Regions from separate parts of the Pseudonocardia sp. Ae331_Ps2 genome, predicted to be linked through region 4. Evidence: riboswitches for the same ligand, from Rfam matches in the RefSeq annotation. Region 4 holds a riboswitch; each other region holds the start of a gene.

Region 1 (7,792 bases), 3.9 Mb from region 4:
GCGGTGGCTCCGCCCGACCGACCTCGCACAGGTTCCTGCGACCTCGCACCGTGTGCAACGGCTGCGAGGTCGCAGGACGGTGCGCGAGGTCCGAGGGTCAGCTCAACAGGCTGGGGTGGTGGACGGGCGCGGCGCCGGGGGTCACGGTCACCAGGGACTCGTAGGTCGCCTCGGTGGTCGTGTCGGCCTCGGCCAGCAGCGGGTGCACGTGCTCGCGGACCTCGAACGGCCCCAGGGCACGCCGGTAGGCGTCGACGGAGTCGAAGCGGACGGTCAGGACCCACTGCCCGGCGTCCTCGATCGCCCGGCCCGCCTCACCCCCGCGGAAGCCCGGCCGGGCGGCGAGGAGTTCCAGGGCGCGGGCCACACGCGCGGTGAACGCGGCCTCCTCGGAGGGAGACACGCGGAAGCGGCAGACCAGCAGCACGGCGCGACGATAACGAACACGCCTACCATGTCGGGTGCGGCCTGTACGGCACAGCAGCGCCGGAGGGTGTGGCCGCCGCCTCCGGGGGAACGGACGGGTCCACCACATGTCTGCCGCAGCCCAGACCACGCACGCACCGGGAGCCGGCCCGGGCGCGGACGACGACCACCACCCCGCGCCCGAGCCGGGCCCGACCCGCGACCCGCGCACGCTGGCCGCCGCGGGCGACCTGCTGCGGGCACTCGCCGCACCGGTCCGGATCGCCATCGTGCTGCAGCTGCTGGAACACTCGCGGTGCGTCCACGACCTGGTGGACGCGCTCGGGGTCACCCAGCCCCTGATCAGCCAGCACCTGCGGGTCCTCAAGGCCGCCGGGGTGGTCGAGGGCGAGCGGAAGGGCCGCGAGGTGCTGTATTCGCTGGTGGACGACCACCTGGCGCACATCGTGGTGGACGCCGTCGCCCACGTCGAGGAGGACACGTGACGGAGACGACCGGCCGGACGACCGCGGCGGCGGTCACCGAGCGGTCCACCGCCGGGCCGCGCGGCATCCGCGCCACCCGGCAGCGGGCCGCCGTCACCGCGCTACTGGACCGGCTGGACGACTTCCGGTCCGCCCAGGAGATCCACGAGGAGCTGCGGCGCGCCGGCGAGGGCATCGGCCTGACCACGGTCTACCGGACCCTGCAGACCCTCGCCGACGGCGGCGAGGTCGACGTGCTGCGGGTCGCGTCCGGCGAGGCCGTCTACCGGCGCTGCGAGACCGAGCACCACCACCATCACCTCGTGTGTCGCCGGTGCGGCGCCGCCGTTGAGATCGAGGGGCCGGCGGTCGAGTCCTGGACCGAGTCGGTCGCCCAGAAGCACGGCTTCACCGAGGTGTCGCACACCCTCGAGATCTTCGGCCTCTGCGGCCGCTGCTCGGCGGGCTGAGGCCCGGGCTCAGTCCCCGCAGCCGGGGACGGCGGGCAGCTCCCGGTCGCGGGCGAACGGGTCCGCCGGGCGCGGGTCCGGGGTCGGCGCCCACCGGCCGTCGACGAGGGCGTAGGTCCAGGCCGGGCCGCGCCGTGCCAGATCGGTCAGCGCGTCGACCAGCCGGTCGACGTCGGAGGAGCCGGTGCGCAGGCCCAGCGACGCGCGCACGGCGTCGCGGCCGCCGGTGAGCCGCGCCAGCAGCGGGTGGGCGCAGAACCGGCCGTCGCGGACCCCGATGCCGTACTCGGCCGACAGCGCCGCCGCGACCAGCCCGGCGGGCAGCTCGCCCAGGGTGAACGAGACGGTCGCGGTGCGGTCGCCCGCGTCGTCGAAGCAGGACAGGGCCCGCAGGCCGGGGACCGTCGCCAGGCCGGCGTGCAGACGGTCGGCGAGCTCGCGCTCGTGGGCAGGCACGATGTCGTCGATCAGCGGGTCCAGGGTCCGGCAGGCCGCGCCGAGTGCGGCGGTACCGAGGACGTTCGGGGTGCCGCCCTCGTGCCGCTGCGGCGACGGCAGCCACTCCGTGACCGTGCCGCCGCCCGGGCCGTCGGCGACGGACACGGATCGGACCGCTCCCCCGCCCGCGACGTGCGGTTCGGCGGCGTCGAGCCAGTCCCGGCGGCCGACGAGGACCCCGGCGCCGTAGGGCGCGTAGAGCTTGTGCCCGGACAGCGCGACGTAGTCCGCGTCCCACCCGGCCAGGTCGACGCGCCGGTGCGGGGCGAGCTGGGCGGCGTCGACGCACAGCCGGGCACCCGCGGCGTGCGCGATCCGCGCGATCTCGGCGACCGGGAGGAGCTCGCCGGTCACGTTGGACGCCCCGGTGACCGCGACCAGCGCGGCGTCGGGACGGGCGGCGAGCTCGGCCCGCAACGCATCGAGCGTCGAGGCAAGGGTGGCGGCGGCGGGCACGACGCGGTGCTCGCGGTCGCGCCAGGCCAGCAGCGTCGCATGGTGCTCCAGGTCCAGCGTCACCACCGGGCCGGGGACGGCGCGGGCGAGCAGGCCGAGCGCATCGGTGGTGTTGCGGGTGAACACCACGACGTCGTCGGCGCGGGCCCGGACGAACCGGGCGACGTCGGCGCGGGCGTTCTCCACGAGCGCGGTGCAGACCTTCGAGGTCCAGCCGGCGCCGCGGTGCACGCTGCCGTGGTACGGCAGCACCTCGGCGACGTGCGCGGCGACCGGCTCCAGCGCCGGCGCGGACGCGGCGGAGTCGAGGTCGCAGTAGCGGGCCCACCGGCCGTCGACGAGCGGGACCGTGAGGTCCGCACCGACGACGCGGGGCAGGGCGTGCTGGACGGGACGTGGCAGGGCGAGGGTCATGATCGGGCCTCCGGCCGATCTCGGGGACCCGGCGTGGCGCACGGATCCGCGCTTGCCGACTGCGGGTGTCGCGTCGGCCCGGTCATCACCCGGGGCACCCCACCGCGGAGGAGGGTTGCCGTCCAGCGAGCCGGGGCTTCGCGCTGGCACTCGTGACCTTCGGCGACGAAACTAGCAGACCGTCTCAGATGGAGACACGTGAGCATCGCCACCCCGGATAGCGTCTGACCGATGACGGACACGCACCCCGCGCCCACCACGGTCCGGCGGATCGACGTCCCGGAGTCCGGCGAGCTGGCCCAGCTCGCCGCCGTCTTCGAGGACCTGCAGTACGTGCTGCGCTGCTGCGAGCACCTGGTCACCGCCCTGGGCGGACCCGAGTCCGGGCCGGTGCGGGTGGACGCCGACCCAGCGCTGGTCGAGGCCCTGTGGACCGGCGCCCTGATCGGCTACGTGCGGTGCTTCTCCGGCCGGACGAAGACGCTGACCACCGACGACCTGACGTCGCTGGAGCTCGACGGGGACGTCAGCGGGTTCCACGACATGGTGTTCAAGCTCCGCGACCACTACGCCTCCCGGCACGTGAACCCGCGCGAGTCGTACTCGATCGGCGTGGCCCAGTCCAACGACGGGACGCCCCGGGGCGTCGCCGTCGTCTCCACCCCGCGCCCGCTCGTCGACGAGACGACGGTCCGGCTGCTCGGCCGGGTCGCCTACAGCCTGTCCGGCCTGGTGGACGCCCGGATGAAGAAGTCCCAGAACGACGTCCTCGGCGTCGCGCACGGGATGACCGCGGGCCAGCTGGCGGGGCTGCCGCTGGTGCACCTCGACGGCAGCGGCGAGGCGGCCCCGGAGGACGCGGTGACCCGGGACGGCACCGCGGACGGCCCGGGGAACTGATCCCCGCCGGATGCATCATCCGGCGCACAGCGGCTACCCGGTCGGGACACATCCCGACGAGAGGTGACCTCATGACCACTCGCACGACGACGTCCGACGCCGTCCGCACCGCCCTGCACGGCCTGGAGTTCCCCGCCGGCAAGGACGACCTGGCGTGGACCGCCGAGCGCAACGAGGCCGACGCCGCGACGGTCGAGGCCCTGCGGGCGGTGCCGGCCGAGGAGCACTACGCCTCGATCGCCGCCGTGGTGGCCGCCGTGGACCTGGCCGACGACGACCCGGCGCGCCAGACCTCGGGCGACACCGCGGACGAGTCGGCCGAGGAGACCGAGCAGCTGCGCGCGCAGCGGCGCACCGAGCACACCCGTCCCGGGCTGTCGGAGTCCACGAAGGACGTGGACCCGGTCAACCCGATCGCCGAGGAGCTCGGCACCAACCGCAAGAAGTGACCCGCGCGGCCGGGGCGGGCACCGCCCTGGCCGGCCGGTCAGCCGCCGACGAGCTCGGCCCGCATGCTCGACGCGGAGGACACGACGAGCATGAGCAGCGTCCCCATCGGACCCTCGCCCAGCCCGGCCGCGGGGAAGGCGTAGCGCAGCGTCACGTCCCAGCCGCGCTCGCCGCGCACCACCCGGGGCGTGCCGAACAGGCCCTCCCCCACCCCGAGCCCGACCCGTCGCGGCACGTCGTGCTCCGGGTCGGCGGAGTCCGGCAGGTCCCACGCCACGACGCAGGTCAGGTTGAGGACGGGCAGCCCCTCCTCCAGCTCCGTCCCCTGCACCACGCACAGCACGCCGCCGTGGGCGAAGGTCAGCGCGCCGTCGTCGTCGGCGGTGACGTCGTGGAACCGCTCCAGCGCACCCTTCGCGGTGGCGAGCATCCCCGTGATCACATCGGTGGTCACGGTGTCACCCCCGTCGCGGCGTCGCCCGTCGCGGCGTCCACGGCCCCGCCGAAACGCCGGTCCCGGCGTGCGTAGATCTCGATCGCCTGCCATATGTGGCGCCGGTCGAAGTCCGGGAACAGCGTGTCCAGGAAGACCATCTCGGCGTAGGCGCTCTGCCAGAGCAGGAAGTTCGAGGTCCGCTGCTCCCCCGAGGAGCGCACGAACAGGTCGACGTCGGGCATGTCCGGCTCGTCGAGGTGGCGGGCCAGCATCCGCTCGTCGATCTTGTCGGGGTTGATCCGGCCCTCGGCGGCGAGCCGGGCGATCTGGCGCACCGAGTCGACGATCTCGGCGCGGCCGCCGTAGTTGACGCACATGGTCAGATTCAGCACGTCGTTGCCGCGGGTGCGCTCCTCGGCGATCTCCAGCTCCTTGATCACCGAGCGCCACAGCCGCGGGCGGCGGCCCGCCCAGCGGACCCGGACCCCCATCGCGTCCATCTCGTCGACGCGGCGGCGGATGACGTCGCGGTTGAAGCCCATCAGGAACCGGACCTCGTCGGGGCTGCGCCGCCAGTTCTCGGTGGAGAACGCGTACGCCGACAGCCAGCGCACACCGAGGTCGATGCAGCCGCGGGCGACGTCCATCAGCGACGCCTCGCCCCGCTTGTGCCCCTCCGTGCGGGGCAGACCACGGGCGTTGGCCCAGCGGCCGTTGCCGTCCATGACGAGGGCGACGTGGCCCGGCACCAGCTCCGGCGGGATCGCCGGGGGCCGGGCACCGGACGGATGCGGTGCGGGAGGCTGGAACGGCACGTCACCGACCCTACGTCGGGGCCGATGGCCGGGCTCGGCCGCGGTGGTCGGGCTCAGTCGCGCTGGTCGGGCCGGGGCCAGGCCGGCACGGCCGGGTCCTCCAGCCGCTCGATGGTCTCGCGCAGCCGGCGCATCCCGCGGTGCCCGTGGACCCGGTCGACCTCCGACAGCGGTTCGGACTCGTCGGGCCGGATCACCGGCAGCATCGGGATGGCCGGCCAGGCGCCGTCCTCGGTGCGGGCCCGGACCTGACGCATCGCACGGGTCGGCCCGTCCTGCGGGGACTCCGGCATGACCTCGGTGCGGGCCGGGAGCTGCTGGGTGGGCGGCACCGGGATCCGCTGCGTCGCGGCCGGGAGACGATGGGTGCGAGCGGTGTGGTCGTCGTCCGGCGGCGGTGTGTGGGGTCGGTTCACGACTGCCTCTCCGACGGGGCTGGGGTCCCCTCGATCACAGGAGGATAACGAGACCGCGCAACCGGTTGCCTGTCCTGAGCGACGTTCACCCGGTGGAGTCGGCGGAAGCGCCGTGCGCCGCGACCGGCGGCACCGCGGCGGGCGGCGCACCGGGAACGTCAACCGCTCGACGAAGCATACGGGCCGCTCACGGCAGCCCGATCGGGACACCGGGCCGATCGCACTAGTCGGACAGCGCGTCCGGAGGTGTCGGCGCACCGCCGTCCGGCGGTTCCGGGGCGGTCCCCGGCGCACCCGGCGCGACGACGGCGGCGGGCCGGACCCGGGCGCGGCGGTCGACCAGGGGCAGCGAGCGCAGCTGGCGCTCCAGGTGCCACTGCAGGTGCGCCGCGACCAGGCCGCTGGCCTCCCGCCGGGTCGGGGTGCCCGAGGCGTCGGCGGTGTCCCAGTCACCGTGCAGCAGCGCCATGAGCAGGGCCACCGTCTCGGGGGCCGGGGTGACCGAACCCGGCGGGCGGCAGCGCGGGCACACCATGCCGCCCCCGGCGACGGTGAACGACCGGTGCGGGCCGGGCGTCGCACAGCGCGCACAGTCCGACAGCGACGGCGCCCACCCCGCATGGCTCATGGCCCGCAGCAGGAACGCGTCGAGCACCAGGGCCGGTTCGCGGGCGCCGTCGGCCAGCGCCCGGGTGGCACCGAGCAGCAGCAGGTAGACCCGCAGGCTCGGCTCGCCCTCCTCGGACACCAGCCGGTCCGCGGTCTCCAGGATCGCGCAGCCGCAGGAGTAGGCCGACCAGTCCGCGACGATCGCCGGCGCGAACGCGTCGACGGTCTGGGCCTGGGTGACCACGTCGAGCGTGCGCCCGGTGTAGCACTGGACGTCGACGTGGTTGAACGGCTCCAGCCGGGCGCCCCACCGCGACCGGGTGCGGCGCACGCCCTTGGCGACCACCCGGATCTTGCCGTGCTGACGGGTCAGCATCGTGATGATCCGGTCCGCCTCGCCCAGCTTCTGCACCCGGAGCACGATCCCGGTGTCGCGGTAGAGCTGGGCCATCCACCCAGTCTAGGTTCTCCTCAGAACCCCAGCTTGCGCAGCTGCTTCGGGTCCCGCTGCCAGTCCTCGGCGATCTTCACGTGCAGGTCCAGGTGCACCCGGGTGCCCAGCAGCTTCTCGATCTGGCGACGGGCGTCGCTGCCGACCTGCTTGAGCCGGGCACCGCCCTTGCCGATCACGATGCCCTTCTGGCTGGACCGCTCGACGTAGATGATCGCGTAGATCTCCAGCAGGTCCTTCTTCTCGATCGTCTCCTCGACGACGACGGCGATCGAGTGCGGCAGCTCGTCGCGCACGCCCTCCAGCGCCGCCTCCCGCACGAGCTCGGCCACGAGCACGTCGGTCGGCTCGTCGGTGAGGTCGCCGTCCGGGTAGAGCTGCGGGCCCTCCGGCAGCAGCCCGACCAGCAGGTCCGACAGCAGCGAGACCTGGAAGCCCGACTTCGCCGAGGTCGGCACGACCTCGGCGAAGTCCATCAGCGCCGCCACCTCGGTGAGCCGCTCGGCGACCTGCTCGGGGCGGGCGGTGTCGGTCTTGGTGACGACAGCGACCACCGGGGTGTGCGCGGCGATCCGGCTCAGCTCCTCGGCGATGAACCGGTCGCCCTTGCCGACCTTCTCGTTCGCGGGCACGCAGAACCCGACGACGTCGACCTCGGACCACGTCTCGCGCACCAGGTCGTTGAGCCGCGACCCGAGCAGGGTCCTGGGTCGGTGCAGGCCCGGGGTGTCGACCAGGACGATCTGGGCGTCCGGTCGGTGCACGATCCCGCGGATCGCGTGCCGGGTGGTCTGCGGGCGCGAGGAGGTGATCGCGATCTTCTCCCCGACCAGCGCGTTGGTCAGGGTCGACTTGCCGGCGTTGGGCCTGCCGACGAAGCAGGCGAACCCGGACCGGAAGCCCTCGGGCTGTGCGCCGGTCATGCCGCACCGAGCCGGTCGAGGATCTCGCGGCCGATCGGCAGCGCCGCCGTCGCCGCCGGGGACG
Region 2 (7,792 bases), 710 kb from region 4:
CGGCCAGAGGTCGGGATGGCGGCCGAAGTCGAACCGCCCGGAGTCGACCACGATCCCCCCGATCGCGGTCCCGTGTCCGGCGAGGAACTTGGTCGTCGAGTGCACGATGACATCCGCCCCGTGCTCGATCGGGCGCAGCAGGTACGGGGTGGGCACCGTGTTGTCGACGACGAACGGGAGCCCGGCCTGGTGGGCGACCGCGGCGACCCCGGCGAGGTCCAGGACGTTGCCCAGCGGGTTTCCGATGCTCTCGCCGAACAGGGCCCGGGTCCGCGCGGTGATCGCGGACCGCCACTGGTCGAGGTCGTCGGGATCCTCGACGAAGGTCACCGAGATCCCCAGGTCGGCGAAGGTCGAGGAGAGCAGGGTATGAGTGCCGCCGTAGAGGCTCGCCGCGGCGACCACGTGGTCCCCGGCGCGGGCCAGGTTCAGCAGCGCCAGCGACGTCGCCGCCTGCCCGCTGCTCACCGCCACTGCCGCGGCGCCCCCTTCGAGGGCGGCCAGCCGCTCCTCCACCACCGCGGTCGTCGGGTTGGAGAGCCGGGTGTAGGCGTGGCTCTCCAGGTCCTCGAGCGCGAAGGCGGCCGCGGCGTGCGCGCTGTCGGTGAAGCGATAGGAGGTGGTCTGGTAGATCGGGACCGCCCGGGCGCCCGTGGCGGGGTCGGGGACCGCCCCCGCGTGCAGCTGCCTCGTGGCGAACGACGTCACGCGCGCCTCGCCAGCACGTCCGACCAGTACTTCTCGGCCACCCGCGGGTGCGAGCGCAGCCATCCGACGACCGCGTTCTCCCCGAACTGGGCGTGCAGCGGGTTGTCCGGGTCCTCGCTGACCCCGCGGACCTGCGCCGCCAGCTCGGCGGGCAGCTCCAGGGGCTCGACGACGGCGTCGAGCCGCGGGCCGAGGAAGAAGGGCACCGAGAAGCGGTCCACCCCGACCGGCGGGCTGACCACCCGGTGCCGGGTCGCGGTCAGGTAGCCCTGGGTGGCGATCTCCAGCATCTCGCCGATGTTGACCACGAACGCACCGGGGACCGGGGTGGCGTCGATCCAGCGCCCGTCCGGGCCCTCGACCTGCAGTCCGCCGACCGCGTCCTGCTGCAGCAGCGCGAGGTAGCCGTAGTCCTTGTGGACACCCACGCCCTGGTCCGAGTCCGGTTCCGGGCGCCCGGGGTACCGCACGATCTTGACGTGCAGGGAGGACTCCTCGTCGAACCACGCGTCGAAGTAGCCCTCGTCCTGCCCGAGCGCGGCGGCGAGCGCGCGCAGCACCTCGCGGCTGACCCGCAGCGCCTCCGCCTGCCAGGTCAGCACGGTCTCGCGCAGCTCCGGCAGCGCGGTGGGCCACTGGTTGGGCCCGATCAGCCGGACCCAGTCCGGGTCGCCCGGGCCCTGGGTCACCGGCTCCCGCTCGGGGCCGATGTCGATCTGCTCGCGCCAGTCCGCGGTGCCGCCGGTGTGCTCGGTACCGGTGCGGGTGTAACCGCGGAACTGCGGCGAGTGCACGTTCTCGATCTCCAGCCGCTGCTCGACGGGCAGCGCGAAGAAGCGCCGCGCCAGCGCGTCGATCCCGGCGGTGACCTCGTCCGGGACTCCGTGTCCGGTCACGTAGAAGAAGCCGACCTCCCGCGCCGCGGAGCGCAGCTCGGCGAGCACGGCGGCACGCTCGCCGGGGCCGGCGCGGAAGCGGGAGAGGTCGATCACGGGGAGGGTGTCGGTCATGGCGACCTCACGTGTCGTGTCCCGCCGGTCTGTCGACAGATCGGCAGGACGGGAACGAGTCAGACAGCCGGACGCACCCGCGGGGTCCGCAGCAGAACGGACCGCGCGGCGGCCGGGCGGTGCGCGACCTCGGCGACGACCAGCTCGCCGAGGACGGGCGGGTCGAGGTCGGTCCTCACCGACAGAGCGCGGTCCCCGTCCGGCAGTAGTCCACGTGCCGACGCCGGGACCAGACACCCCGGATCCACTGGCGCACGGCTCCCCCATCGCTTCCGGCGGAAGCACCTGCGCCCGTGGGGACGTGGTTGCTGCGGCGTCGTCGAGCCGGTTCTCTCGGCCGCTCTGGATGGACGACTTCACCCAACCTCCGCGCCGCACCCGATGTCAAGCCGATCCCGCCCACAGACCCGTTCGCTGAACGGCGCAGACGTCCGGACGGCAGGCCAGCCGGCCACGTGCCGACATCCCTCCCAGCCGCTCCGCGAGTGCGGTGAGTTCGCCAGCGGTGCCGCGCGGCGCCCCCGACCACGACGACCCGTCCCACCATCCCGTGTCCTCCGGGGCGTCGAGGTGCCATCCGCGCAGTCACGCTGTCACCCGCGGTGCGCCCGACAAGTTCTCGTGGCTCGTCGCCGTCCCGGCCCGCGAGGTACCCGTGATCCGAGAGCGATACCCGCTGCCGATCTTCGGGTGACTCCGACCGAACAGGAAGCCCGATCACCGGAACAGCTTCACCGAATCGAGGTGAGGCGCGCCGCACATACTCGACGGTTGCCCCAACTACTGCGCGTCGGTTAGCGTCGCGGCGTGACGATTCGACTGCCGCTGACATCGCGCGCACACGTCGATTTCTGTCGCGTCTCCTCCTCGGTCTGTTGATCTTTCCGAGCTGTTCCCGCAGAGCCTGACCGGCCTGCGGCGCGAGCCGCCTTCTCTGGCCGCTGCCTGCTGATACCCCCATCTCGGCCGACACTTCTCGTGACGGTCGCTCACTGAGGTGTTCTCAGTAGCGGGTTGATCATGTCGTGCGGTCGTACTCGGTGTGGAGTAGTACGAGCGCAGCTGCGGTGATCGCGCCGGTGCGCCAGGGACATAGCGTGACTCGCCGCAACGCGGCGAAGGTGGTCTTGAGCAGGGCGTTTCCGCGTTCGGCCAGAGCACGAAGGGCTGAGTGCAGGGTGTTGACGGTGCGCTGGTTGACCGTCTGCCCGCGGCCGGGGACGGGTTTGATGGGCACGGTGAGCCGGTCGGCTTCGCCTTCGTAGCCGAGGTCGCCCAGCGCGGCGTGGGTGTCGTCGGTGAACGCGGCCAGGCCCTCGAGCAGCCCGGGGTGGGTACGGGCGCAGCGGGTGTCGTGCTCGCGGCCCGGCCGCACGTCGCTGGTCCATAGCGGCCATCCATCAGGTGCGGTGAGGACCTGGATGTTCCCGCCGTGGCGGCGGTGCTTGCCCGACCACCACAGGTCGACCCCGGGGGTGAGGCCGAGCGCGCGGCACCGGTCGGTGGCGATCAGGGTGCCGTCGAGATTCACGTGGGTGTGCCCGGCTGTGCGGGCGGCGAGCAGGGCTCCGTGCAGGCCGGGTGCGGCCGCGGCGAGGACGTCGATGCCTTCGTGCAGGTAACGGTAGGCCGTTGCAGTGCTGATCGCGTTGTCACCGGCCAAACATCGGACCCGGGTAGCATCACAGAACCAGCGGATCACCAGCACTGCCTGGGCGAACGGGGTCAACGCCCGCCGCCGGGTGCCACGTCGACGGCGTTGAAGGACCAGGAGCCGCGCCAGATAGGCCACGGTGCGCTCCCCGATCGGGAGGACAGCGGTGTAGGTGACAGGATCAGACATGCAGGACCTCGGTGACGGTGTCGATCTGTGCTGGACCGAACCGATCTACCGGGGTCCTGCCCCGTTCCCGCTCATCTCACCACCCTCGGCGTGTCGCCACGACCTGCCACCCCGCTACTGAGAACACCTCAGTGCGCCGCGGCGTCCCAGCTGCGGCCGGACCCGACCGACACCTCCAGCGGCACCGACAGGTCCGCCGCGGCCGCCATCTCCCGACGAACGAGTGCCTCCAGGGCCTCGCGCTCACCCTCGGCGACCTCGAGGACCAGCTCGTCGTGCACCTGCAGCAGCATCCGGCTGCGCAGCCCCTCGGCCTGCAACGCCCGGTACACCCCGAGCATCGCGACCTTGATGATGTCCGCGGCGCTGCCCTGGATCGGGGCGTTGAGCGCCATCCGCTCGGCCATCTCCCGGCGCTGACGGTTGTCGCTGGTGAGGTCGGGCAGGTAGCGCCGCCGCCCGAGGATGGTGGCGGTGTAGCCGTCCTTGCGGGCCTGGTCGACGACTCCCGCGAGGTAGTCGCGCACTCCGCCGAACCCGGCGAAGTAGTCGTCCATCAGCCCCTTCGCCTCCTCGGTGGAGATCCGCAGCTGCCCGGACAGGCCGTAGGCCGACAGCCCGTAGGCCAGGCCGTAGTTCATCGCCTTGATCTTGGCGCGCTGCTCGGGCGTCACCTCGGTGGCCGCGACGCCGAAGACCCGGGCGGCGGTCTCGGCGTGGAAGTCGTGCTGTGAGCGGAAGGCCTCGATCAGCGCGGCGTCCTCGGACAGGTGCGCCATGATCCGCATCTCGATCTGGCTGTAGTCCGCGGTGAGCAGCTCGGCGTACGGCGTGCCGTCCGGCGCGGACCCGACCACGAAGGCGTCCCGGATCCGGCGCCCGGCGGCGGTGCGGATCGGCACGTTCTGCAGGTTCGGGTCGGTGGAGGACAGCCGGCCGGTCGCGGCGATCGTCTGCGAGTACGTGGTGTGGATCCGGCCGTCCTCGGCGACGGACTTCATCAGCCCGTCGACGGTCACCTTCAGCCGGGTCGCGTCGCGGTGCTGCAGCAGGAACTGCAGGAACGGGTGCTCGGTCTGCGCGTAGAGGCTCGCCAGCGCGTCCGCGTCGGTGGTGTAACCGGTCTTGGTGCGCTTGGTCTTGGGCATCTCCAGCTCGTCGAACAGCACGACCTGCAGCTGCTTGGGCGAGCCGAGGTTGATCTCCTTGCCGATCACCTCGTAGGCCTGCCGCGCGGCCTCCCGGACCTGGGTGCCGAAGTCGGACTCCAGGTCGGACAGGGTCTCGCCGTCGACGGCGATCCCGGCGGCCTCGCAGTCGGCCAGTACGAACGCCAGCGGCAGCTCGAGGTCGGCCAGCAGCTCGCTGCCGCCCCGCTCGGCGAGGTCGGCGTCGAGGGCGTCGGCGAGCTCGGCGATCGCCGAGGCCGCGAGCATCTCCTGCTCGGCGGCCCGGGCGTCGGCCTCCTCCTCGCCGCCCAGCAGCGACAGCTGACCGTCGGCGGGCTCCTCGGTGCGCAGCTCGCGACGCAGGTAGCGCAGCGCGAGGTCGGCCAGGTCGAAGGTCCGCTGCCCCGGCTTGGCCAGGTACGCGGCGAGCGCGGTGTCGCTGGTCAGCCCGCCCAGGGTCCAGCCCCGCGCACGCAGCGCGTGCAGCACCGGCTTCACGTCGTGCGCGGCCTTGGGCACGGACGGGTCGGCGAGCCAGTCGCCCAGCGCCGCCTCGTCGTCCGGGGTGAGGCCGGTCAGCGCGAGGTAGCCGGCGGCCGGGACGCCCGCGGTTGCGCCGGCGGCCCGCTGCTCGACCGTCGGCTCACCCGCGGCGAGCGCGATCCCGTCGAGGTCGCGCCCGGCGATCGGGCCGGTGACCCCGGCGAAGCTCACCGCGACGCGACGGCCGTCGCGGGCGTGGGTGTCCAGCCAGGCCCGCACCGCGCCGGGGGCGACGACCTCGCCGGCGACCTCGAAGACGGACTCGGCCTCGGGCTCGGCGGAGGACAGCGTGGAGAACAGCCGCTCGCGCAGCACCCGGAACTCCAGCTCGTCGAACAGGCGGTGCACCGCGTCCCGGTCCCAGGGGCGCAGCTCGAGCTCCTCGGGGTCGGCGCCGAGGTCGACGTCGCGCACCAGCTCGGTGAGCTGGCGGTTGAGCAGCACGTTCGCCAGGTTGGCCCGCAGGTTGTCCCCGGCCTTGCCCTTCACCTCGTCGACCCGGTCGGTCAGCTCCGCGAGCGAACCGAACTCCCGGACCCACTTGGCCGCGGTCTTCTCCCCCACCCCGGGGATGGAGGGCAGGTTGTCCGAGGGGTCGCCGCGCAGCGCCGCGAAGTCCGGGTACTGGGTCGGGGTGAGCCCGTAGCGCTTGTCGACCTCGGCCGGGTCGATCCGGCCGAGGTCGGACACGCCGCGCTTGGGGTACAGGACGGTGACGTCGTCGGTGACCAGCTGGAACGCGTCACGGTCCCCGGTGGTGATGAGCACCTGGAAGCCGCGCGCCTCGGCCCGGGTGGCGAGGGTGGCGATGAGGTCGTCGGCCTCGTACCCGTCGACGGCGAAGACCGGGATGTTCAGCGCGCCCAGGACCTCCTTGATGAGGTCGATCTGGCCGCGGAAGTCGTCCGGCGTCGACGAGCGGTTCGCCTTGTACTCGGCGTAGCGCTCGGAGCGGAAGGTCGTGCGGGACACGTCGAAGGCCACCGCGAGGTGGGTCGGCTCCTCGTCGCGCAGCAGGTTGATCAGCATCGAGGTGAAGCCGTAGACCGCGTTCGTGGTCTGCCCGGTTCCGGTGCGGAAGTTCTCCGCGGGCAGCGCGAAGAACGCCCGGTAGGCCAGGGAGTGGCCGTCGAGCAGCAACAGGCGCGGCTTCGCCGGTGCCTTCTTCTTCGCCGAGGCCGACTTCTGGGTGCCCTGCGTCGCTGTGCTCATCGGCGGCGAGTCTAGAACCGACCCCCGACAGTGAACGCGGCCGCGGGTCGGCTCCCGGACGGGCCGGCCCCGGAGACGACGGTGCGGCCGCCCCACGAGGGGGACGACCGCACCGGGACGGGACGCGCCGCTCAGCCGACCTCGGCCATGACCTCGTCGGAGACGTCGAAGTTGGCGTAGACGTTCTGGACCTCGTCGGAGTCCTCGAGCGCCTCGATCAGCTTGAAGACCTTCTTCGCGCCCTCGGCGTCCAGCTCGACCTGCATCGACGGGACGAAGACCGCCTCGGCGGAGTCGTAGTCGATCCCGCTGCGCTGGAGCGCGGTGCGCACCGCGACGACGTCGGTCGGCTCCGAGACGACCTCCCAGCTGTCGCCGAGGTCGTTCACCTCCTCGGCGCCGGCGTCGAGGACGGCCATCAGCACGTCGTCCTCGGACAGGTCGGCCTTCGGCAGCACCACGACGCCCTTGCGGTTGAACAGGTACGCCACCGACCCCGGGTCGGCCATGGTGCCGCCGTTGCGGGTCATCGCGGTCCGGACCTCGGTCGCCGCCCGGTTCCGGTTGTCGGACAAGCACTCGACCAGCACGGCGACCCCGTTCGGGCCGTAGCCCTCGTAGGTGATCGTCTGGTAGTCGGCGCCACCGGCGTCGGCACCCGAACCACGCTTGACCGCACGGTCGATGTTGTCGTTCGGGACCGAGCTCTTCTTCGCCTTCTGGATGGCGTCGTAGAGCGTCGGGTTGCTGTCGGGGTCACCGCCGCCGGTCCGGGCCGCGACCTCGATGTTCTTGATCAGCTTGGCGAACATCTTGCCGCGGCGGGCGTCGATCACGGCCTTCTTGTGCTTGGTCGTCGCCCACTTGGAGTGACCGCTCATCGGCTCGTCTGCCCACCTCTCGTGCTCGCACCACGCACACGACGCGCGGTGAGGGGCAGGTCCGACGCCCCGCAGCGCGAGCTGCGGTCGGGCCGACCTGCGGGAACCCGTCAATGCTACCGACGACGCGGCTCCGCGCCGGGTCGGGCCCGAGCAGACCCCGCCCCACGAGGACACATGCATGAACCGCTATGGTTCGCCACCACGTCCCGTCGGGAACCCGGCGAGGACTACTCTGACAACCGTTGTCGGCACCTGCACCGGGCGCCGGTCGCGAGAGGAGCGCACGTGTTCGGAGCAGTGGCAGGCAAGGCCGTGGGGCTCGTCGTGAGCGGGCTGGCCGGCGCGGTCGCCTACGACGGCGTCAAGAAGGTCGCACGCTCCGGCGCCGTCCGCGAGGCCGCCGTCTCGGTGACCACCTGGGGC
Region 3 (7,792 bases), 3.8 Mb from region 4:
GGTGGCGACGAGTCCGGCGCCGCCCGGGCGATGGCGCTGGTCCCCACCGAGCTCGTCACGGCCACCGTCGGTGGCGGTCGGGCGACCACCGGCGGGAAGCTCCTGCTCCTGGCCCCGGCAGCGGAGTGGACCGGGCTGCTCCCCGGTCAGGAGGTCTCCGCCGCCGGGCTGCTCATGCCCGCACAGCGTCCCGACCTCACGGTCGCCGTGCTGAAGGTCCGCGGCGCACCGCAGGACGTGACCGCGCCGCCGTGGTGGCAGACCGGGGCCGGGGCCCTGCGCGACGGCCTGCGCGACGCGGCGGTCGCCGCACTGCCCGAGGCACCGGCGGGGCTGCTGCCCGGGCTCGCGATCGGGGACACCCGCGCCCAGCTCGCCGAGACCGAGCAGGACTTCCGGACCGCGGGGCTCGCGCACCTCACGGCCGTCTCCGGCGCCAACGTCGCGATCGTGACCGGGGCGGTGCTGCTCCTGCTGCGCCTGTTCCGGACCGACCCGCGGATCGCGGCCGCGGTGGCGATGGTCGCCCTGGTCGGGTTCGTCGTGCTGGCCCGGCCGTCGCCGTCGGTGCTGCGTGCGGCGGTGATGGGCGGGGTCGTGCTCATCGCGTTCGCCGCCGGCCGGGCGCGGTCCGCGGTGCCCGCGCTGGCAGTGGCCGTGCTCGGCCTGCTGCTGGCCGTCCCCGCCCTGGCCGTCGACGCGGGTTTCGTGCTGTCCGTCGTCGCCACCGGTGCGCTGGTGCTGCTCGGGCCGGGGTGGACGGCGGCGCTGCGACGGCGCGGGCTGCCGTCCGGGCCGGCCGAGGCGCTGGTCGTCCCGGTCGCCGCGGCGCTGGCCACCGCGCCGGTGATCGCCGGGCTCAACGGGGGAGTCGGGCTGGTCACCGTGGTGGCGAACCTGCTCGCGGCGCCCGCGGTCGCCCCCGCGACGGTGCTGGGCGTGCTCGGTGCGGTGCTGTCCGCGGTGAGCCCGGCCGCAGCGTGGTGCTGCGCCTGGCTGGCGGGGCCGTTCGTGTGGTGGCTGGTCGTGGTCGGGGACCGGGCCGCCGCGGTGCCCGGTGCCACGGTGCCGTGGCCCGCGGGCGCGGGCGGCGCGCTGCTGCTCACCGGGGTGCTCGTCGTGCTGCTGGCGATGGGCCGGGTGCCGCGCCTGCGGGCGCTGTTGCTGGCGCTGCTGGTCGGGCTCCTCGTCGTCCTCGTCCCGACCCGGTTCGCCCCGCCCGGCTGGCCGCCCACCGGGTGGCGGATGGTGGCCTGCGACGTGGGTCAGGGCGACGCGCTCGTCCTCGCCACCGGCACCCCGGGGCACGCCGTCCTGGTCGACACCGGGCCGACGGACGACGCCGTCGACACCTGCCTGGACCGGCTCGGGGTCCGGGTCCTGGAGCTCGTGGTGATCACCCACTTCCACGCCGACCACGACGGCGGCCTCGCCGGCGCGCTGCGCGGTCGGGCCGCGGGCGGGATCGCCGTCGGGCCGGTGCGGGAACCGGCGTCGGGGCTGCGCGAGATCACCCGGCACGCCGAGCGGGCCGGGGCTCCGGTGGTGGGGCTCGTTCGCGGGATGGAGCTGGGGTGGCCGGAGCTGCGCCTGCAGGTCCTCGGCCCGGTCCACCCGCCCCTGACGGTCGACGGCGGCGACGGGACGGCGGTGAACGACATCTCGCTGCTGCTGCGCGCCACCACCCCGGCCGCGACGATCCTGCTGACCGGCGACGCCGAACTGGCGGCCCAGGACGACCTGCTCCACTCCGGGGTCGACCTGCGGGCCGAGGTCCTGAAGATGCCCCACCACGGGTCCCGCAAGGTGGTCCCGGACCTGATCACCGCCGTCGCGCCGCGTGCGGCGGTGATCAGCGTCGGCAACGGCAACAGCTACCGGCACCCCAACCCGGAGCTGGTGGACCGGCTGGCCGGGGCGGGCGTCGTCGTCGCACGCACCGACCGGTCCGGTGACCTGGCCCTGACCGGCGACGACCCGGCCGGGCTGACGGTGGTCGCGCGTGGCGACCCCCGTCCGGCTCCCGGCCGGCGGGGCCGGTCAGCCCCGGTTCGCCAGCGCCTCGCGGACCGCGGAGGACGTCGACGGCACGGTCGCCGTCGGGCCGACCTCGCCGGAGACGGCGTCGAGGGTCTTGAGCCCGTCACCGGTGATCATCAGGACGGTCCCGGCGTCGGGGTCGAGCGCCCCGGCCTCGAGCAGCTTCTTGGTGGTCGCGATGGTGACCCCGCCCGCGGTCTCGGCGAACACGCCCTCGGTGCGGGCCAGGAGCCGGATGCCGGCGACGACCTCCTCGTCGGACACGTGCCCGACCGAGCCGCCGGTGCGGCGCACCGAGTCGAGGACGTACGGACCGTCGGCCGGGTTGCCGATCGCCAGCGAGCGCGCGATGGTGTCCGGCTTCTGCGGCTGGATCACGTCGTGACCGGCCTCGAAGGCCCGCGCGACCGGCGAGCAGCCGGTGGCCTGGGCACCGAACACGGTGTACGGGGTGGGCTCGACCAGACCCAGGGTGCCGAGCTCGGTGAACCCCTTGTCGATCTTGGTGAGCTGGGAGCCGGATGCGACCGGGACGACCACCTGCTGCGGGAGCCGCCAGCCGAGCTGCTCGGCGACCTCGTAGCCCAGGGTCTTCGAGCCCTCGGCGTAGTACGGGCGGACGTTGACGTTCACGAACGCCCAGTCCTCGTGCTCGGCGGCCAGCTCGGTGGCGAGCCGGTTGACGTCGTCGTAGTTGCCGTCGACGGCGAGCAGGGTGCCGCCGTAGACCGCGGTGGTGACGATCTTCGCCTGCTCCAGGGAGGACGGGACCAGCACGACCGAGTCCCAGCCGGCGCGGGCGGCCGCGGCGGCCACGGCGTTGGCGAGGTTGCCCGTGGAGGGGCAGCACAGCACCGAGAAGCCGAGCTCACGGGCGGCGGCGAGCGCGACGGCGACGACGCGGTCCTTGAACGAGTGCGTCGGGTTGCCCGTGTCGTCCTTGATCCAGATCTTGCGGACGCCAAGCGCGCGGGCCAGGTTGTCGGCCTCGATCAGCCGGGTCAGGCCGGGCTCGGTGTTCGCGTGCTGCTCGACGGTCGAGGGGACCGGCAGCAGGTCCTTGTAGCGCCAGATCGACTTCGGGCCGGCCTCGATGGAGGCGCGGGTGACCGTCGGGAAGTCGTAGGCCACCTCGAGGGGGCCGAAACAGCGCGGACACGCGAACTCCGCGGCGAGCGGGGTCTCGTGGCGGCACTCGCGGCACGCGAGAGCGCGCGCGGAGCCCAGGTCGTAGGCAGAGGTGGTTTCGGGCGCAGCAGTGAGAGTCACGAGATCTCCTCATCTGTCCCGCCGGAGGTGGCGGGCCGGAATTGGCACCGTGTTCGTCGACGTCCTCGCCGCGCGGAAGGCGCAGGTCTGGGCGGATCGTCGTGCGACGCCGGTTGCCGGGGCTTCAACGGGCCGTTCCCTCTGCCCCTCTGGATGAGCCATATGCGGTTGTGGTGCTCCGGACGCCGAGCGCCGGAATCGACGACGACGGTACGCGAACGGGGCACCGCACCGCCAGACGAGGTCGTCGTGCCGGGACGCGGCTCACCCGTTGTCGGGGGTGTGGGCCACCATGGGGGTGTGAGCAGCACGAGCGAACCGGGCCCGCTGCAGCTGGTCGTCGGGGACGAGGAGTTCCTGGCCGAGCGGGCGGTGTCCGACCTGGTCCGGCGCGCCCGGCAGCGCGATCCGGAGACCGAGCTGCGCCGCTTCCGCACCTCCGAGGTGGCACCCGGCGAGCTCGCCGGGCACCTCAGCCCCTCGCTCTTCGCGGAGGGCAGGGTGATCGTGCTCACTCATGGCCAGGATGCGAACAAGGACATGACCGCCGCCCTCGCCGACTACGTGAAGGACCCGGCCGACGGGATCGTGCTGGTGGTCCAGCACGCCGGGGGGGCGAAGGGCAAGGCGGTCCTGGACCTGATGCGCAAGGCCGGGGCGCACACCGTCACCTGCAACCGCATCACCCGCGCCGACGAGCGGTCGGACTTCGTGCGCGACGAGGTGCGTCGCCACGGCGGCACCATCACTCCCGGTGCGCTCGCGGTACTGGTCGAGGCGGTCGGGTCGGACCTGCGGGAGCTGGCGGCTGCGGCCGGGCAGCTCGTCGCGGACACCGGCGGCGCCGTGGACGAGGCCGGGGTGCGGCGCTACCACCGCGGCCGGGCCGAGTCCTCCGGCTTCGCGGTGGCCGACGCGGCGGTCGCGGGGGACCGGCGGGCGGCGATGGAGGCGCTGCGGTGGGCGCTGGTGCTCGGTGTCCCGCACGTCCTGATCGCCGACGCGCTCGCGGACTCGGTGCGCACCCTGGCCAAGGTCGGCTCGGCCGGGCGGGGCGACCCGAACCGGCTGGCCGGTGAGCTGGGCATGCCTCCGTGGAAGATCCGTAAGGCCCAACAGACGGTCCGGCAGTGGCGTCCGGAGCAGCTCGCCGTCGCCATCGCGGCGACCGCCCGGGTGAACGCCGACGTCAAGGGCGTCGCCGCGGACGCGGGGTACGCGTTGGAGCGGGCCGTGCTGGCGGTCGTGTCCGCCCGCACCCCGCGCTGAGCCCCGCGCCCGCAGCACGCGCACGGGCTCCGGCCCGGGGGCACGACAGGTCCGGAAACACGACGACGGCGCCACCCCGATGGGGCGGCGCCGTCGTGGGGAACCGGGGTGGCTCAGGCCTGGACGTCGTTGAGACGCTTGGCCAGGGCCGACTTGCGGTTCGCTGCCTGGTTCTTGTGGATGACGCCCTTGCCGGCCGCCTTGTCGAGGGCCTTGGCCGCCTTGCGCTGCAGCTCCACGACGTTGTCGGCGCCGGAGTCGGCGGCCTCGCGGAAGTGGCGGATCGCGGTCTTGACCGACGACTTCACCGACTTGTTGCGCTGCCGGCGCTTCTCGTTGGTCTTGACACGCTTGATCTGCGACTTGATGTTGGCCACGTCTGCCTCTGGTCTTCCTGCCTGCTGGTCGGCTGGTCTTGTGTACGTCCGGGTCCGCTCCGGCGGCACCGAACAGCATCACTGGAGAGAGGGTCCAGGCCGTTTCGGGCGAGCACGCCGAGCGCTCGACGCACAAGGTTACCAGCGGCGTCCTCGCCCCCTGTTCCGGGTCACCAGACGCGGTAGGGCAGGAACTTCCCGTTCAGCGTGATCACGGCCCGGTCGCCCTTCGGGTCGGCGACGCGCTGCAGGTCCAGCTCGAAGTCGATCGCGGACACGATGCCGTCGCCGAACTCCTCGCGGACCAGCTCGGAGATCGTCGTGCCGTACACCTGCACCATCTCCGAGAGGCGGTAGACCAGCGGGTCGGTGAGGTCCACCGCGGCCGCGCCGCGCTCCGGCGGGAGGGTGAGGGCGTCGACGACGTCGTCGTCCAGGTCCAGCAGGGAGCCTGCGGCCTCGGCCTGCTCGCGGGTCAGCGTCTGCTGCCCGAGCAGGGCCGAGGTGGACCACTCCAGCGAGCGGCCCAGTGCCTCGGCGATCTTGTCCCAGGTCAGGCCCAGCTTCTTCTTCCGGGCGAGCACGACACGCGCCGCGCTCAGCCGGTCGAGCGGGGGGACGGGGGTGACCGACACGGTGACTCCTCCGGGTTGGGGACTGGGCTCCTGGCCGTTCGATCGTGCGCGATCGGCCGCGTCGGGGCAACGCGGGGACGCCCGGCGTGAACAGCGTGTGACGACCTGCGGTGCCACCACGGCGGCCGCCCGGCCCGACATGGGACGATGGGTCCCAGTGCCCCGAGCCCCGAGTGCCCTGAGCACCCGAAGTGCCCGAAGCCCCACGCATGAGCGAAAGCCGAGTACAGCCGAGTGACGACGTACGCCGACCGCACGTTCACCCCGCCGGAGCGCATCCGGAACTTCTGCATCATCGCCCACATCGACCACGGGAAGTCGACCCTGGCCGACCGGATGCTGCAGGTCACGGGGGTACTGAGCGATCGTGACGCCCGGGCCCAGTACCTGGACCGGATGGACATCGAGCGCGAGCGCGGCATCACGATCAAGGCGCAGAACGTCCGGCTGCCGTGGACCGCGAAGAACGCCGACGGCGTCGAGACCGAGCACGTGCTGCATCTGATCGACACCCCGGGCCACGTCGACTTCACCTACGAGGTGTCCCGGGCGCTCGAGGCGTGCGAGGGCGCGATCCTGCTGGTCGACGCCGCGCAGGGGATCGAGGCGCAGACCCTGGCCAACCTGTACCTGGCCATGGAGAAGGACCTGCACATCATCCCGGTCCTCAACAAGATCGACCTGCCTGCCGCGGACCCGGAGCGCTACGCCGCGGAGATCGCGCACATCACCGGCTGCGAGCCGGAGGACGTGCTGCGGTGCAGCGCGAAGACCGGTGAGGGTGTGGAGGCGGTGCTCGACGCCGTCATCGCCCAGGTCCCCGCCCCGGTCGGCGACGCCGACGCGCCCGCCCGGGCGATGATCTTCGACTCGGTCTACGACACCTACCGCGGCGTCATCACCTACATCCGCGTCGTCGACGGGAAGCTCTCGCCGCGCGAGAAGATCAAGATGATGTCCACCGGCGCCGAGCACGAGCTGCTCGAGATCGGCATCGTCTCCCCGGAGCCCAAACCGTCCGACGGCCTCGGCGTCGGCGAGGTCGGCTACCTCATCACCGGGGTGAAGGACGTCCGCCAGTCCAAGGTCGGCGACACCGTCACCTCCAAGCGCAACGGGGCCACCGACCCGCTGACCGGCTACCGCGAGCCGCAGCCGATGGTCTACTCCGGGCTCTACCCGATCGACGGGTCGCAGTACCCCGACCTGCGCGAGGCGCTGGACAAGCTGCAGCTCAACGACGCCGCCCTCACCTACGAGCCGGAGACCTCGGCCGCGCTCGGCTTCGGCTTCCGCTGCGGCTTCCTCGGCCTGCTGCACCTGGAGATCACCCGCGAGCGCCTCGAGCGCGAGTTCGACCTCGACCTGATCTCCACCGCGCCCAACGTCGTCTACCAGGTCACCACCGACGACGGCGAGGAGATCGAGGTGACCAACCCCAGCGACTGGCCGGTGGGCAAGGTCGCCGAGGTCCGCGAGCCGATCACCAAGATCACCATCCTGGCGCCGTCGGAGTTCGTCGGCACCATCATGGAGCTGTGCCAGAGCCGGCGCGGCCAGCTCGGCGGGATGGACTACCTGTCCGAGACCCGCGTCGAGCTGCGCTACACGATGCCGCTCGGTGAGATCATCTTCGACTTCTTCGACAACCTGAAGTCGCGCACCCGCGGCTACGCCAGCCTCGACTACGAGGAGGCCGGCGAGCAGGTCGCCGACCTGGTCAAGGTCGACATCCTGCTGCAGGGCGAGGCCGTCGACGCGTTCTCCGCGATCGTGCACAAGGAGTCGGCGTACTCCTACGGCACCTCGATGGCGACCAAGCTCCGCGAGCTCATCCCGCGCCAGCAGTTCGAGGTGCCGATCCAGGCCGCCGTCGGCGCCCGGATCATCGCCCGCGAGACGATCCGCGCGATCCGCAAGGACGTCCTCGCCAAGTGCTACGGCGGCGACATCTCCCGCAAGCGCAAGCTGCTGGAGAAGCAGAAGGAGGGCAAGAAGCGGATGAAGACGATCGGCCGCGTCGACGTCCCGCAGGAGGCCTTCGTCGCCGCGCTGTCCACCGGGGGCGGTACGGCCACCGAGAAGCCCAAGAAGTAGCCCCGCCCGCGAAGCGGGCCCGACTCCCAGCGGGGGAGTCGGGCCCGACGTGTACGTGGTGGGGGGCGGGGAGCGCGGGGGCCGCTTACATGGCCAGGCCTGCCC
Region 4 (7,792 bases):
GCCGGTGCGGCGGCGCTGTGGGGAACCGCCGCACCGCCCCGGAACGAGGTGGACCCCGGCGGGAACCGTTCCGGTGGGCCGGGTGCCGGGCCGGCACCGCGGTCGTGGTTCGCCGGTGGTGCGGTCGCGGTCACCGTCGGGTGCCGCGGTCGGCCGGGCGGTGCGGTCGGCGGCGCGGCGCGGCGGGAGCGGTGTCAGGACCGACAGAGCGCCGACGCGACGCGCGCGAGGTCGATGTGCGCGCGCGTGGTCAGCGGAACCGGAACGGACATACGGTGACGGTAACCGGCCCGCGTCCGAAACCCAACCCCTGGAGTTGGGATTGGGGTCACGGCGTTTCGGCTGGTGGGAACGGTTCTGATCGCCCGTCCGGACACCTGGGCAGCACACGGCACGAGCGGGCCGTCCGTACGGGGTACGTCCGGACGGCCCGCTCGGGTACCGGCGGGTCAGACGGTGAGGGCGAGCCCCCGGGCCCGCAGCACCCGTCGCTCCAGGGGGCGGAAGACCAGCAGCTCCACCCCGATGCCGACGATGAGGATCAGCAGGATCGCGGCGAACACCTGGACGATGTCGTTCACGTCGGCGCCGTTCTTCAGGTAGGCGCCGAGCCCGACCCCCAGCGCCGGGCCGGCGGCGATGATCTCCGCGGCCATCAGCGAGCGCCAGGAGAACGCCCAGCCCTGCTTGCAGCCCGCGAGGTAGCCGGGCAGCGCCGCGGGGAGCAGCACGTAGCGGGCCATCTGGTAGCCGGTGGCGCCCAGCACCTGGCCCGCTCGCGGCAGGATCGGCGGCACCTGGTCGATCCCCGCCACCAGGCCGTTGGCGATCGAGGGGACCGAGCCGAGCAGTACCACGAAGAAGATCGTGGTGTTGGTCAGCCCGAACCAGAGCACCGCGGCCGGCACCCAGGCCACCGACGGCAGCGACTGCAGGCCGGTGAGCAGCGGGCCGATCGCCGACCGGATCACCGGCACCTTGGCGACCAGGACGCCGAGCGGGGTGGCGATCACCAGGGCGAGCAGGAAGCCGAGCGCGGCCCGGCTGATCGAGGTCCACAGGATCGACCAGATCTCGCCGCTGGCGACCGTCGCGCCGAACGCCTCGGCCACCGCGCCCGGTGCGGGCAGCTTGTACTCCGGCGTGATCGCCGAGGCCCAGACGATCTGCCAGACCAGGACGATCAGGGCGAGCGCGACCAGCGGTGGCAGCCAGGTCCGCAGGAACCGCTGCCACCACGGGGTGGTGCGCTCGACCGGGGTGTCGAGGGCGTCGAGCCCGGCGACCGCGGCGGCGGAGTCCCGGTCGTTGTCGACGACCGTCATCGAGGAGTCCTCACGCGGCATGGCTGGTGATCACCTGCCGCAGTCGTCCGGTGATGTCGTCGTGCAGCTCGGCCTGGGCCTCGGCGTCGTGTCCGTCGGCGGGCACCGACCATTCGCGGACCACGGTGCCGGGACGCGAGGACAGCAGCACGACCCGCTCGGCCAGCCGGACCGCCTCGCGCACGTCGTGGGTGACGAACACGATCGTCGTGCCGGTGGCCCGCCAGACCCGCAGGAGCTCGCCCTGCAGCACGTCTCGGGTGATCGCGTCGAGTGCGGCGAACGGCTCGTCCATCAGCAGCAGCCCGCCGGTGCCGGGCTCGTCGCCGAGTCCGGTCGCGGCGGCGAGCGCCCGGGCCAGCGACACGCGCTGGCGCATGCCACCGGACAGCTCGTGCGGCCGCTTCCCGCCCACGCCCTCCAGCCGGACCAGGGTGAGCAGCTCCTCGGCCCGCTCACGCCGGGCCGCCCGGCCGTGCCCGGCGAGCTTGAGCGGCAGCTCGACGTTGCGCAGCGCGGTCAGCCACGGCATGAGCGCGGCCTCCTGGAACATGAACGACGGTCGGGCGGACCCCACCGCGACCTCGCCCGCGGTCGGCTCGTCGAGCCCGGCGAGCAGGTTGAGCAGCGTCGACTTGCCGCAGCCGGAGGCACCGAGCACGCAGACGAACTCGCCGTCGCCGACCCGCAGGTCGATCCCGTTGAGCGCGGTCACCGCCCCGGGGCCGGTGCCGAAGGTCTTGGCGACCCCCGACAGCTCCACGGCCGTGTCGCGGGCCGGGGGGCGCCGGGTGGTGAGGTCGACGGTCATCGGTGGTTCCCCTCGTCGGTCGGGATGGTCAGTTCGCGGCGGCGAGACCGGCCGGGTCCACGGCGGCCTCCCCGGAGCTGGTGCGGACCGCGTCGATCGCGGTCGGGTCGAGGAAACCGGTCAGGTTCGCCTCGCTCTGCGCGATGCCGGCGGTGACGGAGTCCTTCGCCAGCTGCGGGAAGGTCGAGGCGAGCGGGTCGGTGTCGAAGGACAGCTCGGTGAAGGCGCGGTCGAGGATGTTCGCGGCCAGGGGCTTGCCGGTGATCTCGCCGATCGCGGCGTTGGACACGGTCTTGGCCTGCGCCGGGTCGCTGCGGATGAAGGAGATGGCGGCCTGCTCGCCGCGCAGGATCGCCTCGACGGTCTGGGGGTGCTGCTGCAGGAACTCGGTCCGGGCGATGACGACGGTGGTCGGGAACTTCCCGTCCGGCCACAGGGCCTTCTCGTCGACCAGCACCTTCGCGCCGGCGTCGACCAGGCGCGAGCTCCACGGCTCGGGCAGCCACCCGCCGGCGAGCTTGCCCTGCTTGAACAGGTCGAGGGTCTGCGGGTTGTCGATGTTCTGGACGGTCACCGCGTCCGGGCCGTCCCCGATCGGGAGGTTGTTCTCCTTGAGCCAGGTCTTGAAGGCGATGTCCTGGGTGTTGCCCAGCTGCGGCGTCGCGATGATCTTGCCCTTGAGCTGCTCGGGCGAGGTGATGTCCGGGCTGGTCACCAGCTGGGCCCCGGCCGAGGTGGAGCCGGCGACCAGACGCACCGCCTCGCCGTTCGACTTGGTGAAGGCGTTGATCGCCGGGCCGGAGCCGATGAACGCGACGTCGATCGAGCCGCCGAGCAGGGCGTTGACCTGGTCCGGGCCGGCGTTGAAGGTCTGGGTGGTGAGCTTCGTGCTGCCCAGCTCCTTGGCGAACAGGCCCTGCTTCACCCCGACCAGCGCGGGGGCGTGGGTGATGTTCGGGAAGTAGCCGACGCGGACCTCGGCGGCGGGGGAGGTGGCACCTGCGGCGGTGGTGCTCTCGGCGGCGCGGGAGCAGCCGGCCATGAGTCCGAGCGCGGTCAGCAGCGCGAGCAGGACGGCGGCGGTGCGCACCCGGGAGCCGGGGCGCAGGACGTGCGGGGACATCGCGGGACGGGGTCCTTCCGTGGTGGGCGGCGGGCGGTCGGGACGACCACGGCGCGCCGGGTCCGGCCGGCCGGGACGGCGTGCCGGGATGCGGGACGGGTGGCGGGCCGGACCGGTGTCCGGCGGGCGATCCCTGTTCCGGCGGATGCGTCGGACGCCGGACGTGTGGCGTTACCGTCCGCGGAAGAGCGTTACCGTCCGCGGAAGAGCGGGGACCGGTACGGCTCGGTCAGCGACAGAGCTCGCTGTAGGCGGGGGCGCGCCGGCTCGGCCAGAACGGCTCGAGGCCGGTCGGACGCACTGGCACCGCGCGCCGTGCGGCTCGGGCCGGCTGGTGGGGGGAGGGCTCGGTCGCACCCCCTGCGAACCGGTGGGGGCGCGAGGGCCTCCGTCGGCTCGTCGTCACCCGACCAGGGTGCGTCGTGGTCACCTCTCCGGACAACCTGGTGTCCACCCCCCAGGAAAGCGACCGGCTTGTCCGGACAGGTCGAGCCGGTTAGGCGTCCCGATTCCGCCGGTCGGGAGCTTCGGTGCGGCGGGCATCACTGGGCCGGCTCCGCGGGTTGACACCATCGGGCACGGGCTCCCTACAGTCGGGGTGCACACCATCCGGAGCGGCCGAGAGACCCGGCTCGACGACGCCGCAGCAACCCCCCGCAGCAGCGGGTGCGGGTGCTCCAGCCGGGTTCGATGGAGGAGATCATGCGGTCGATCGCGGAGCAGGTGCGCGGCGCGCACCACCCTCGGTACCGGCGCCACGTCGACCTGATGCGGGTGGCCGGCGCGACCTGTCGGGCCTGACACCGCCCCGTCCCGCGCTGCGCGTCGCCCGCCGGCGCCCCGTCGGCGGTGGCGTCCGCCCCCCCGTGACGTCCCACCCGTTCCGTCGCGCCCCGTGCGACGAGGAAGCGATGCCCTCATGTCCACAACGGACACCTCAGGCCGGCCGCTGCACCTGGCCGTCGCGCTCGACGGCGCCGGCTGGCACCCCGCCGCCTGGCGCGAGCCCGGCGCCCGGCCCGGCGAGCTGTTCACCGCGCGCTACTGGGCCGACCTCGCCCGCACCGCCGAGCGCGGGCTGCTCGACCTGCTCACGATCGAGGACGGGTTCGGCCTGCAGTCCGGGGACCACCTCCACGGGGCACAGCGCCGCACCGACCGGGTCCAGGGACGCCTCGACGCCTCGCTGGTCGCCGCCTTCCTCGCCCCGCTGACGTCGCGGATCGGGCTGGTCCCGACCGTCACCACCACCCACACCGAGCCGTTCCACGTCGCGTCCGCGCTGGCCACCCTCGACCACGACAGCCACGGCCGTGCCGGCTGGCGGGTGCAGACCTCGGTCCGCGCCGACGAGGCCGCCCACTTCGGGCGCCGCACCGTCCCCGGGCTGCGCCGCGCCGACCTCGACACCCCGGCCGGCCGCGCGCTGGTCGCCGAGCTGTTCGGGGAGGCCGCCGACGTCGTCGAGGTCGTGCGCCGGCTGTGGGACTCCTGGGAGGACGACGCCGAGATCCGCGACGCGCTCACCGGGCGCTTCGTCGACCGCGACAAGCTGCACCGGGTCGACTTCGCCGGGGAGCACTTCGGCGTCGCCGGCCCCTCGATCGTGCCGCGTCCGCCGCAGGGCCAGCCGCTGGTCCTGTCACTGGCCCACGGCTACGAGCCGGCGTTGCTCGCCGCCCGGGTCGGCGACGTCGTGGCCACCACCCCGCACGACGCCGACGACGCCGCCCGCATCGTCGCCCAGGTCCGCTCCGCCGAGGCCGCGGCGGGCCGCACCGCACCGCCGCTGCGCATCCTCGGCGACGTGGTCGTGGTGCTCGCCGACACCCAGCGCGCCGCCCGCGAGCGGCTCGCCCGGCTCGACGCACTCGACCCGCTCTCCTCCGACGCCGCGATCCTCGCCACCACCCCCGCCGGGCTCGCCGACACCCTGCTGTCCTGGCGCCGCGCCGGGCTCGACGGTTACCGGCTGCGCCCGGCCGTCCTGCCGACCGACCTCGACGCCGTCGTCGACGGCCTGGTCCCCGAGCTGCAGTCCCGCGGCGCGTTCCGCACCGCCTACGGCGAGACCACCCTGCGCGAGCGCTTCGGGCTGCCCAGGCCCGCCAGCCGCTACGCCGCCGGGGCCGTGTCCGCCGTCGTCCCGACCTTCTCCGGAGCCACCGCATGAGCAACAGGAAGCAGATCGTGCTCGGCGCCTACTTCCCGGGCGTCAACCACGACACCGTCTGGAGCGACCCGGCCTCGGGCAGCCACATCGCCTGGGAGTCGTTCGAGCACTGGGCGCGCACCGCCGAGCGCGGGCGCCTCGACCTGCTCTTCCTCGCCGAGGGCCTGCGGCTGCGCACCCGCGGCGGGGAGATCTTCGACCAGGACGTCGTCGGACGCCCGGACACCTTCACCGTGCTCGCCGCGCTGGCCGCGGTCACCGAGCACATCGGTCTGGCCGGGACGATCAACTCCACCTTCAACGAGCCCTACGAGCTGGCCCGCAGGTTCGCGACGCTGGACATCCTCTCCGGCGGGCGCGCGGCGTGGAACGTCGTCACCAGCTCCGACGCCCCCACCGGCGAGAACTTCCGCCGCGGCGCCTACCTCGGCCACCACCAGCGCTACGAGCGTGCCGGGGAGACCCTCGCCGCGGTCCGGGCGCTCTGGGACTCCTGGGGTTCCGACGCCGTCGTCGCCGACCCCGCGTCGGGCACCTTCCTGCGCGACGGCCACGTCGGCGACTTCGCGGTCTCGGGCAACCAGTTCGACATCGCCGGGCGCTTCACCACCCCGCGCAGCCCGCAGGGCCACCCCGTCGTGCTGCAGGCCGGCGAGTCCCCGGCCGGTCGCGACTTCGCCGCCGCGTCCGCCGACGCGATCTTCTCCCGGTACCAGAAGTTCGACGAGGCCCGCGCCTTCTACGACGACGTCAAGGCCCGGGTCCGCAAGGCCGGCCGCGACCCCGACGAGGTGCGGATCCTGCCCAGCGCCGGCGTCGTGCTCGGCGACACCGACGCCGAGGCCCGCGAGCGTCACGAGTACATCCACGACCAGCAGGTCGACCCGTGGACCTCGATCGTGCTGGCCGAGATGGTCTGGAACCGCGACCTGTCCGGCTACGACCCGGACGGGCCGCTGCCCGACGTCGAGCCCACCCCCGAGGCCCCGAAGTGGATCGAGGGCCGGGCCCCGCTGACCCAGGACGCGCACGCCACGGTCGCCGCCTGGCGCGAGCTCGCCGATGCCCACGGGTACTCGCTGCGCGAGACGGTCAAGCACGTGTTCGACCGCGCCGTGTTCGTCGGGACCCCCGAGCACGTGGCCGACGAGATCGACCGCTACGTCCAGAACGACGCCTCCGACGGGTTCATCCTCGGCTCCCACGTCAGCCCGTCCGGCCTCGACGAGATCGTCGACCGGGTGGTGCCGATCCTGCAGGAGCGCGGGGTGTTCCGGACCGACTACACCCCGGGCGCGACGCTGCGGGAGAACCTCGGTCTCGCGCACCCGTCGCGGTTCGGCGAGCGCCACACCCCGGCTGTGACGGCGTGAGCCGCCGGTTCGGGTCCGGGCGGGGCGTGACCGCCGGCCGCTGCGCGGTGCTGCTCGCCGCCACCGCGCTGGTCCTCACGGCCTGCGGATCGGGCGCCGGTGGCGCCGGTGACGATGCCGGGCCGCCCCGTCCCGGCGGCACCCTGGTGTTCGCGGTGTCCTCGGACCAGGGCTGCGCCGACCCGCAGCAGGTGCAGAGCAACGACTCGATCTACTCGCTGCGCCAGATCGTCGACTCGCTCACCGACCAGGACCCGTCCACCGGGGCGATCGTGCCGTGGCTGGCGACCCGCTGGTCGTCGAACGCCGACGCCACCGCCTGGACCTTCACGCTGCGCCAGGGCGCGACCTTCTCCGACGGCGCCCCGGTCGACGCGGCCGCGGTCAAGGCCAACTTCGACCGGGTCGGCTCGCTCGGCGCCCGCGGCAGCCTGCCCAAGGGCTACCTGGCCGGGTACGTCGGCACCGACGTCGCGAGCCCGACCGAGTTCACCGTCCGGTTCTCCCGGCCCAACGTGCAGTTCCTGCAGGGCACCTCCACCCACAGCCTCGGCCTGCTCTCCCCGGCCAGCGCCGCCCGCTCCGACGACGAGCGCTGCGCGGGCGTCGTCGGCTCCGGGCCGTTCACCCTCGAGCGCTACGCCAAGAACGACGTCACCGTGCTCGCCAAGCGGGCCGGCTACGACTGGGGCTCGCAGCTGTTCACCCACCCCGGCGAGGCCTGGCTCGACCGGGCCGAGTTCCGCGTCGTCCCCGAGTCCGGGGTGCGGGCGGGCAGCGTGCAGTCCGGCGAGGTCGACGCGATCGCCAGCGTCGGCCAGCAGGACGAGGCCCCGCTCACCGCGGCGGGCGTGCAGCTCCCGGCCCGGCCGAACCCCGGCCTGCCGTTCGGGATCACGTTCAACCAGGGCACGCCGCTGGGTGCCGACGCCGCCGTCCGGGAGGCGGTGAGCCGGGGCATCGACCGCAACGAGGTCGTCGCCGCGG

The links. Region 4 has a riboswitch for S-adenosylmethionine ahead of Ae331Ps2_RS34315 (putative leader peptide). Riboswitches for the same ligand answer to the same signal wherever they lie in the genome.
Region 1: linked by a shared signal. The riboswitch ahead of Ae331Ps2_RS00590 (aminotransferase class V-fold PLP-dependent enzyme) and the one ahead of Ae331Ps2_RS34315 (putative leader peptide) in region 4 are both predicted to bind S-adenosylmethionine.
Region 2: linked by a shared signal. The riboswitch ahead of Ae331Ps2_RS22110 (isopenicillin N synthase family oxygenase) and the one ahead of Ae331Ps2_RS34315 (putative leader peptide) in region 4 are both predicted to bind S-adenosylmethionine.
Region 3: linked by a shared signal. The riboswitch ahead of thrC (threonine synthase) and the one ahead of Ae331Ps2_RS34315 (putative leader peptide) in region 4 are both predicted to bind S-adenosylmethionine.

The regions. Positions count from the first base shown of each region.
Region 1 covers NZ_MCIM01000001.1:117,894-125,685, forward strand. The annotation lists gene Ae331Ps2_RS00575 (antibiotic biosynthesis monooxygenase) at 98-427, opposite strand; gene Ae331Ps2_RS00580 (helix-turn-helix transcriptional regulator) at 534-911, shown strand; gene Ae331Ps2_RS00585 (Fur family transcriptional regulator) at 908-1,360, shown strand; gene Ae331Ps2_RS00590 (aminotransferase class V-fold PLP-dependent enzyme) at 1,370-2,728, opposite strand; SAM riboswitch class IV at 2,772-2,886, opposite strand; gene Ae331Ps2_RS00595 (hypothetical protein) at 2,960-3,628, shown strand; gene Ae331Ps2_RS00600 (DUF2795 domain-containing protein) at 3,700-4,077, shown strand; gene Ae331Ps2_RS00605 (hypothetical protein) at 4,116-4,532, opposite strand; gene Ae331Ps2_RS00610 (isoprenyl transferase) at 4,529-5,329, opposite strand; gene Ae331Ps2_RS00615 (hypothetical protein) at 5,383-5,745, opposite strand; gene recO (DNA repair protein RecO) at 5,969-6,805, opposite strand; gene era (GTPase Era) at 6,826-7,728, opposite strand; gene lhgO (L-2-hydroxyglutarate oxidase) at 7,725-7,792, opposite strand, start outside.
Region 2 covers NZ_MCIM01000001.1:4,677,048-4,684,839, reverse strand. The annotation lists gene Ae331Ps2_RS22115 (O-acetylhomoserine aminocarboxypropyltransferase/cysteine synthase family protein) at 1-708, opposite strand, end outside; gene Ae331Ps2_RS22110 (isopenicillin N synthase family oxygenase) at 705-1,718, opposite strand; SAM riboswitch class I at 1,979-2,071, opposite strand; gene Ae331Ps2_RS34355 (putative leader peptide) at 2,526-2,597, shown strand; gene Ae331Ps2_RS22105 (transposase family protein) at 2,737-3,561, opposite strand; gene polA (DNA polymerase I) at 3,690-6,485, opposite strand; gene Ae331Ps2_RS22095 (YebC/PmpR family DNA-binding transcriptional regulator) at 6,617-7,366, opposite strand; gene Ae331Ps2_RS22090 (DUF1490 family protein) at 7,655-7,792, shown strand, end outside.
Region 3 covers NZ_MCIM01000001.1:158,418-166,209, reverse strand. The annotation lists partial or broken gene Ae331Ps2_RS34095 (ComEC/Rec2 family competence protein) at 31-1,797, shown strand; gene thrC (threonine synthase) at 2,041-3,309, opposite strand; SAM riboswitch class I at 3,316-3,469, opposite strand; gene holA (DNA polymerase III subunit delta) at 3,610-4,578, shown strand; gene rpsT (30S ribosomal protein S20) at 4,692-4,955, opposite strand; gene cynS (cyanase) at 5,126-5,590, opposite strand; gene lepA (translation elongation factor 4) at 5,825-7,687, shown strand; gene Ae331Ps2_RS00790 (MarR family winged helix-turn-helix transcriptional regulator) at 7,773-7,792, opposite strand, start outside.
Region 4 covers NZ_MCIM01000001.1:3,969,553-3,977,344, forward strand. The annotation lists gene Ae331Ps2_RS34310 (putative leader peptide) at 195-272, opposite strand; gene Ae331Ps2_RS19035 (ABC transporter permease) at 450-1,325, opposite strand; gene Ae331Ps2_RS19040 (ABC transporter ATP-binding protein) at 1,336-2,136, opposite strand; gene Ae331Ps2_RS19045 (ABC transporter substrate-binding protein) at 2,165-3,259, opposite strand; SAM riboswitch class I at 3,862-3,956, shown strand; gene Ae331Ps2_RS34315 (putative leader peptide) at 3,962-4,060, shown strand; gene Ae331Ps2_RS19050 (LLM class flavin-dependent oxidoreductase) at 4,179-5,432, shown strand; gene Ae331Ps2_RS19055 (NtaA/DmoA family FMN-dependent monooxygenase) at 5,429-6,805, shown strand; gene Ae331Ps2_RS19060 (ABC transporter substrate-binding protein) at 6,802-7,792, shown strand, end outside.